DNA from 2 places in the Enemella evansiae genome. Region 2 is predicted to be linked to the other one. Evidence: riboswitches for the same ligand, from Rfam matches in the RefSeq annotation. Region 2 holds a riboswitch; the other holds the start of a gene.
What was found. A riboswitch is a leader RNA that binds a small molecule or an ion and turns the genes downstream of it on or off. The one in region 2 is predicted to bind thiamine pyrophosphate.

Region 1 (4,195 bases), on a different contig from region 2:
TCCGCGGGGCCGATCCGGGCCTTGTCTTCGTCGGATTCTCCATGCTGCTTGGCCATATCCGCGCTCTTACCCAGCCCCTCGCCTGCCCAATCCTCGGGTGCACAGTCCTCAGGTTCCCATCCGGCCCTGCTCGGGCGAGGAGGCCCGGGCGAGCCGGCGCCGCGGGATCCGGCCGGCGCGCCGGGCGGCGTACCCGGCCCGGACCGCGTCGCGCATCGCCGCTGCCATCAGCTCCGGGCGTTCGGCCCGGGTGACGGCGGTGGCGAGCAGCACGGCGTCGCAGCCGAGCTCCATCGCCAGGGCGGCCTCGGAGGCGGTGCCGATGCCGGCATCCAGGATCACCGGGACCTGGACGGCCTCGCGCAGCAGCTCGATCGCGTGCGGGTTGCGGATGCCCAGTCCGCTGCCGATCGGCGCACCGAGCGGCATCACCGCCGCACAACCGGCGTCCTGCAGCCGGGCGGCGACCACCGGATCGTCGGTGGTGTAGGGCAGCACCCGGAATCCCTTGCGGGTCAGGGTTTCCGCTGCCTCGATGAGTTCCAGCACATCGGGCAGCAGGGTGCGGTCGTCGGCGACCACCTCGAGCTTGATCCAGTCGGTGTCCAGGGCGGCGCGGGCGAGTTCGGCGGTGAGCACGGCCTCGCGGGCCGAGCGGCAGCCCGCGGTGTTGGGCAGGATGTGTACGCCGAGATCGACCAGGGTCTCCATCAGTCCGCTGCCGGCGGTGCTGCCGGCCCGGCGCATGGTGACGGTGACGATGTCGCTCTCCGCGGCCTCGACGGCGGCCCGCAGCACCGCTGGGCTGGAGGCGCCACCGGAGCCGAGCAGCAGCCGGGAGCGCAGCGTACGCCCGGCGAGCTCGAAGGTCTCCACAGCCGCGACGGCGGGGTTCTCGATGGTGGTCATGTCAGCCTCCCTGCATCGGTCGGAGCACCTCGAGCTCGGCACCCTCGGGGATCGTGGTGGTCGCCCACTGCGAGGGCACGGCCACCGAACCGTCGACAGCCACCGCCAGGCCCTTGCCGCTCAACCCCTGCCGTTCCAGCAGGTCGGCGATCGTGCTGCCGTCGGGCACCGTGGTCGGTTCCCCGTTGAAGGTGATCTGCATCCTCATACCTCCACATCGTCCGAGCGGGTCCCCACGTCGGCTGAGCGAGCGAGGGACGAGCGAGTCGAAGCCACGTCCTCCGGTGCCCGCAGATCGGGCACCGCGTCACCCACCTGACGGGCCGTCTCGGGGGCCAGCAGGAAGCCGTGCCGGAAGTGGCCGGTGGCGAGCAGCAGTCCGGGCACCTCGGTCGGTCCGACCAGCGGGCGGTTGTCCGGGGTACCGGGCCGCAGCCCGACCCGGTGGGCGACCACCTCGGCGTCCCGCAGGCCGGGTACCAGTTCGGCGGCGGCGCCGAGCAGGTCGAGGGCGGCGCGGACGGTGGGGCGGGTGTCTGTCTCACCGGTGTCCCAGGTCGTCGCACCGGCGAGCAGGGTGCCGTCGGGGCGGGGCACGAGGTAGATCGGATGGTTGTCGATCCGGGCCCGGATCATGGCCTGCGGCACCTCGGCGTCGGGGCGCAAGGTGAGGATCTCGCCCTTGACCGGGCGGACCGGGACGGGGAGGTCGATCGAGGCGGCGAGGGTCCGGGAGCGATGGCCGGCCGCGAGCACCACCACCGGGGCGGTGATCGGGACGCCGCCGAGGCGTACCCCGTGCACCCCGTGTTGGTCGCCGAGCAGTTCGGCGGAGCCGGTGGCGAAGCGGGCGCCCTGCTGCTCCAGCGCGGCGCGCAGGGCGGCGAGCGCGGATTCGGGGACCACGCTGGCCTCCCCCGGCACCCGCAGCGCCCCGGCGATCCGACTGCGCAGCGCGGGTTCGGCGCGGTGGGCCTCGCGACCGGTCAGCAGCTCGTGGTCGATGCCGTGATCCTGCAGCAGGTCGGCGTGCCGGGCGAGCACCGCGTCCTCGTCGCGATCCAGCGCGACCGCCAGCGTCCCGGGCGTACCGAAGCCGATCGACGCCCCGCTCTGCTCCTCGATCTCGCCCGCGAATTCGGGCCAGGCGGCCAGGCTGCGCACCGCCGATTCGTGCAGGTCGTCCTCGCCGTAGTCGAGTTCCGAACCGGGGGCGAGCATGCCGCCGGCGACCGGGGAGGCGGCATCGGCCGCGTCATCGCTGACGATCGTCACTCGATGACCGCGCCGGCTCAGCCCCCAGGCGGCCGCGAGTCCGGCGATCCCGGCACCGACGACGATCGCGTCGAGCTCGGAATCCCGGAACCCGCAGAGGATGCGTGATTCCATCGACTTCTCCTTACGCCGGCATGATCCGGACCAAGTTGCAACGGTCGGGGCGGCACAGCCCCCTCTCAGCCCGATGCCTCGGACTCCCGCGAAGAACGTCTGGAATTGTACCCGGGGCATCCGGTGCTCAACCGGATGCCCCGTGGGAGATGTGGGTCAGGCCTTCTGGACGGTGATGGTCCAGCCGGCGTCACCGAGCTTGCGGTAGTCGGTGACCGGGTAACCGGACTCGGCCGCCCACTGCGGGATCGAGTCGGTGGCCTGGGTGCAGTCGAAGTTGATCACCAGCTCGTCGCCGTTGGGGAGGTCGGCGATCGCCTTCTTGGCCTCCACCAGCGGGAACGGGCAGACCTCACCGACGGTCTCGAGTACGTGCTTGGACATTGTCATTCTCCTTTTCTGCTTGGACTTCCGTTCCCCGAGTAGCGATCCATGCGTAGCGGAGCGGAGCAATGGATCGCGTGTCGAGGGGTACCGCTCAGGCGTTCACCAGGGCCTGCTGCGGCGTACCGCTGGCGGACTTGCTGCGCCGGCCGGTGATGAACAGCCGGGCACCGATGCCGGTGCCGAGGAACATCAGCGCGAAGGCGATCCAGCCCTGGTAGCTGAACTGGGCGGTCTCGACCATCGCGTTGCCGATGGTGCAGCCGCCGGCCAGCGAGGCGCCGACGCCCATGCCGACGCCGCCGGCGATGGAGCGAACGATGGTCCGCGAGTCGGGTACCCGGATCTTGAACTCCCCCGCGCCCTTGGCGGCGATGAAGGAACCGACCAGGATGCCGACGACCAGCCAGACGCCCCAGTCGATGCGGGCGGTGTTGCCGGTGACCAGGAAGCTGGTCAGGTTGGCCGAGGGGGTGGTGATCCCCAGGCCCGCCTGGCGACCGGCGGCGTAGCTGAGCGGGTAGGCGGCGATCGCGATGAGGCCGATGATCACCGCGGTGACGAACGGGTGCCAGGCCTTCTCGAAGAGCAGGTGGTTCAGGCCGGTCTTCTCCGGCGGCAGGGTGGCGACCTTCAGCTTCGGCTGGCTGCGCAGCTGCCGGTACGCGAGGTAGCCGACGCCGGCGACCAGCAGCACGACCAGGAACCAGGGCGAGATTCCGAGGCTGTCCTGGACGGTGGTCACCGGGACGGTCTCGGCGCGCATCCCGTCGTTGACGGGCTTCAGCACGCCGTATTTCATCACCGCCGCGAAGCCGGCGTACGCCACCAGCGCGACCCAGCTGCCGACCAGGCCCTCGCCGGCGCGGTAATAGGTGCCGGTGGCGCAGCCGCCGGCGAGCACGATCGAGATGCCGAAGATCAGCGACCCGACGATCACCGCCAACCAGGGCAGCGCCTTGAACGACAGTTCGATGATGCCCGCGGACTGCAGCGCGAAGACGCCGATGCTCTGCACGGCGATCACGATCAGGAAGGCGGTCAGCCAGCGGGTCTTGCGGGCGAGGAACACGTCACGGAAAGCACCGGTGACGCAGAATCGGCCGCGCTGCAGCACGAAGCCGAGCAACGCGCCGAGGAGTAGTCCGGTCAGGGACATGAGTGCAGCTCCAGGTCTGGGACGGGGTCACTGAGGACCCATGGTCATAGGCTCAAACCATGGAACTATAGGCAGGCCTTGGGTATTCCCGGAAATCCGGACCGGATTCTGGACCGCCCCTCACGATCCTCGAGTAGCTCGCGCAGCGAGCGTGTCGAGAGGCCCCCTCAGTCCCCCTCGTCGTACTCCCCCGCGCACCAGGCGGCATGCCGGTCCGCCGAGCGGCGTACCGCCTGCTGCAGATCGGCGTCGAGCACGTTGCCGAAGTTGCTGTACGCCCGGTCGGCCCGCAGTTCGGCGACCCGGTCGGCCAGCCGTCGGGCGGTGGCACCGGAGAGCGGGATCCGGTTCGGG
Region 2 (4,195 bases):
GTCTGCCTGGCTGCTGGCCACCTCCGGCTCGAGGTAGACGCGTTTGCCGAGTTCGATGAACTGCCGGGACTTCTCCGCCATCCCGGTGGCGAGCTGGTCGCCGTAGGTGTCGCGGATGTCCTGGCTGATCCGCATCGAGCAGAACTTCGGCCCGCACATCGAGCAGAAGTGGGCGGTCTTGGCGGGTTCGGCCGGCAGGGTTTCGTCGTGGTAGGCCATCGCGGTCTCCGGGTCGAGCGCAAGCGCGAACTGGTCGTGCCAGCGGAACTCGAACCGGGCCTTGGACATCGCGTCGTCCCGGTCCCGCGCGCCGGGGTGACCCTTGGCGATGTCGGCGGCATGGGCGGCGATCTTGTAGGTGATCACACCGGTCTTCACATCGTCGCGGTTGGGCAGGCCGAGGTGCTCCTTCGGCGTGACGTAGCAGAGCATCGCGGTGCCGTGCTGGGCGATCACCGCGGCACCGATGGCCGAGGTGATGTGGTCATACCCGGGTGCAATGTCGGTGACCAGCGGGCCGAGGGTGTAGAACGGCGCACCGTGGCACCAGTCCTGCTGGAGGCGTACGTTCTCCGGCACCAGGTCGAGCGGCACGTGGCCCGGGCCCTCGACCATCACCTGGACGTCGTGGGCCCAGGCCCGTTCGGTGAGTTCGGCGAGGGTGCGCAGCTCGGCGAGCTGGGCCTCGTCGTTGGCGTCGGCGGTGGAGCCGGGCCGCAGGCCATCGCCGAGGGAGAAGGCGACGTCGTAGCGGGCGAAGATCTCGCAGAGTTCGTCGAAATGCTCGTAGAGGAAGGATTCCCGGTGATGCGCCAGGCACCAGCCGGCCATGATCGACCCGCCGCGGGAGACGATTCCGGTGACCCGCCGGGCGGTGAGTGGGACGTAGCGCAGCAGCACGCCGGCGTGGATCGTCATGTAGTCCACCCCCTGCTCGGCCTGTTCGATCACGGTGTCCCGGAAGACTTCCCAGCTGAGCTGGTCGGCCTCCCCGTTGACCTTCTCCAGGGCCTGATAGATCGGCACGGTGCCGATGGGCACCGGGGAGTTGCGCAGGATCCACTCGCGGGTGGTGTGGATGTCGTCACCGGTGGACAGGTCCATCACGGTGTCGGCGCCCCAGCGGGTGGCCCAGCTCAGTTTCTCGACCTCCTCGGCGATCGAGGAGGTGACCGCGGAGTTGCCGATGTTGGCGTTGATCTTGGTGAGGAAGGCTTTTCCGATGATCATCGGTTCGGACTCGGGGTGGTTGATGTTGGCCGGGATGATGGCCCGGCCGGCGGCGACCTCGCTGCGGACCAGCTCGACGTCGACGTTCTCGCGGAGCGCGATGAAGCGCATCTCCGGGGTGATCGTGCCCTGGCGGGCGTAGTGCATCTGGGTGACGGTGCGGCCTTCGGTGGCGCGCAGCGGGTCGCGCTGCTCGCCCTGCCAGGCCTGGGATGCCTCACCGCGGCGGACGGCGCTGCGACCGTCGTCGGCGAGATTGCGGGCGCGACCGGTGTACGCCTCCACGTCGCCCCGCGCGGTGATCCACTCGGCCCGGCGTGCTGGCAGGCCCCGGGTCGGGTCGCTGCCGGGACCGGCGGTGCGATAGACGTGCACATCGGGATTCGCTGTGCCGTCAGGGGAATCCGCGAGCGAGATGGCAGTGACCGGGACGTTCAGGTCGCCCTCGTCGAGGTGGTGCAGGTGGTGCTGTGGATGGACCTCAGTCATGAGATGCCTCACTTCCTTCGCCGGAATGACCCGGACAGGTTCGAACGGTCCGGGCGGCGTCAGCCCGATCTCAGCCCCTTGCCAGAGGCCCCCGCGTGGGTTTCCACCCACCCTACACACCCCCGAATCCCCACGTTCATCGAGTAGCACCGCCGGCGCAGCGAAGCGGAGCCGGCGGTGCGTGTCGAGATGAACCTCCCCTCACCACTTCGCGCCGAACCGAACCACCTACCCTTGATCCATGGACCGACCCGTCGCCCTCACCATCGCCGGCAGCGATCCCAGTGGTGGCGCCGGCATCCAGGCCGATCTGAAGACGTTCCACCAGCTGGGCGCCTACGGCACCGCGGTGATCACCGCACTGACCGCGCAGAACACCCAGGGCGTGACCGGGGTGCATGTGGTGCCGGCCGCGTTCGTCGCCGAGCAGCTGGAGACACTGCTGGCCGATGTCGGTATCGATGCGGTGAAGCTGGGGATGCTCGCGACGGCCGAGATCGCCGAGACGGTGGGCCGGTTCCTGGCCGCCGAACCGCTGGCCTCGGCGTACTCGGTGCTGGACCCGGTGATGGTCGCCACCAGCGGTGACCGGCTGGTCGATGAGGACGCCACCGACGCGATCCGCGGGCTGGTCCCGCTGGCGTCGGTGATCACGCCGAACGTCCCGGAGGCGGCCGTGCTGCTCGGCGCCGACCCGGTGACCGATGTGGCCGGAATGCGCTCCCAGGCAGAGAAACTACGGGCCGAGCTGGGCGCCCAGCGGGTACTACTCAAGGGCGGTCACCTCGGTGGCGCGGAGTCGGTCGATGTCTGGGCCGACGAAGACGGGGTACGCGAGTTCGCCGACGAGCGCGTGGACACGAAGAACACCCACGGCACCGGCTGTACGCTCTCCTCCGCCTTGGCCGCACTCCGCCCCCAGCTCTCCGACTGGCCGGGCACGGCGCGGATCACGAAGTTCTGGCTCACCAGCGCTCTGACGAACGGCGACCGGCTCGAGATCGGCCATGGTCACGGCCCGGTCGATCATTTCACCGAGTTGAACGACACCCGCGGTACGCAGCCCTAACGCCGCCAGACCAGCCGGCCACCCTGGAAGTCCTGCCAGCAACCGGAGGCGTCGCAGAACTCATCGCTGGTCGGGTAGCCGAGGCGACCGTTCTCCCAGCCCTGATCGGCCCACCACTGGCGCAGCAGACCCCGCACGAAATGGGCGCCCGAACCCGGGGACCAGTAGATGGCGCCATTCTGGAAGGACTGGAAACAACCGCCGTCCCGGAGCCCGCAATACTCACTGTGCAAGGGATAGCCGAGCCATCCGGCCTCCCAGCGTTCGGCGCCCCAGCGGTCGAAGATCGCACCGCGGGACCAGGCGGTGCCGGTCGCTGGTGACCAGTAGTAGGTGGCCCCCTGGAACCGGTTCGCACAACCGCCGTCGCGCAACCCGCAGAACTCATCGGAGGTGGGATAACCGAGGTGCCCGTCGACACCGCCCTCGCGTACCCACGACTGCTCGATCAGACCGCGCACCGTGCGGGTTCCGGTCCCGGACGACCAGTAGATGGCTCCGTTCTGGAAGCGCTGTCGACAACCGCCCGCACGCAACCCGCACTCCTTCTCGGCGGTCGGATAGCGCAGCAGACCGGTCTCCCAACCCTGTCGGGCATAGTGGTCAAGGGTGAGCCCGGTGACCGAGTGGGCACCGGAGCCACCGCTCCAGTAGACCAACCCACCTTGGAATCGACTCAGGCAACCGGAGTCGCGCAGACCACAGAACTCGTCGTCGATCGGGTAACCGAGTTGTCCACCCTCGGCACCCAGGGTGCGCCACCGGGTGGCGATCGACCCCTTCACCAGGCGGGCTCCGGTGGTCGCCGATCGATACAGCTCACCGCGTTGTCGGAGCTGGGCGCAACCACCGTCCCGGAGCCCGCATCGGGCATCCTGGGTGGGCGTACCGGCAACATCGGCGCGGGCGCTGAACTCGGTCGGTTCGCAACCGGCCATTGCACTGAGGTGGGCCGCGACGGACTCGCCCAGTCGGCGCGCCTCCTGCTGGGTGAGATGGACACCGTCGGTGCTCATGCCCGGCTTGAAGGACCCATCCCCGGCGTCCATGTGCTCGGCGGCCGAGATGACCTGCACCCCACGATTCGCCGCCCAGGAACGGATCAGGGAGTTGAAGGGCGCGATCAGGTCGGGTGCGGGGTCGGTGGGTGGAAGCAGTGAGATCAAAACGCGCTGCGCCGGTACACCCGAGGTCGCGACGATCCGGTCCAGGTCTGCTGGAACGTTGCTGAATGGCTCTCGGCGCAGCACATTGTTGGTGCCGGCCAGGATCACCAGATAGCTGCCGCTCTGCACCCGGAGGTCGGAGACCCCCGCCAGGTCGCTGGTCCGCCACCCACTGTGCGCGTACCCACCGGTCAGCTGCAGGGCGGGATCCTGGTCGGTCCAGTACGCCCAGGAGCCGGGG

Region 1: it holds a riboswitch for thiamine pyrophosphate, as region 2 does, so the genes downstream of both, thiO (glycine oxidase ThiO) here and thiC (phosphomethylpyrimidine synthase ThiC) in region 2, are expected to answer to the same signal.

What each region holds. Positions count from the first base shown of each region.
Region 1 covers NZ_SNXA01000010.1:450,872-455,066, reverse strand. The annotation lists gene C8D81_RS13520 (HhH-GDP family DNA glycosylase) at 1-56, opposite strand, end outside; gene C8D81_RS13515 (thiazole synthase) at 109-909, opposite strand; gene thiS (sulfur carrier protein ThiS) at 911-1,111, opposite strand; gene thiO (glycine oxidase ThiO) at 1,114-2,298, opposite strand; TPP riboswitch at 2,289-2,398, opposite strand; gene C8D81_RS13500 (sulfurtransferase TusA family protein) at 2,455-2,682, opposite strand; gene C8D81_RS13495 (YeeE/YedE family protein) at 2,777-3,841, opposite strand; gene C8D81_RS13490 (MBL fold metallo-hydrolase) at 4,009-4,195, opposite strand, start outside.
Region 2 covers NZ_SNXA01000009.1:239,553-243,747, forward strand. The annotation lists gene thiC (phosphomethylpyrimidine synthase ThiC) at 1-1,719, opposite strand, end outside; TPP riboswitch at 1,715-1,824, opposite strand; gene thiD (bifunctional hydroxymethylpyrimidine kinase/phosphomethylpyrimidine kinase) at 1,961-2,788, shown strand; gene C8D81_RS09280 (GDSL-type esterase/lipase family protein) at 2,785-4,195, opposite strand, start outside.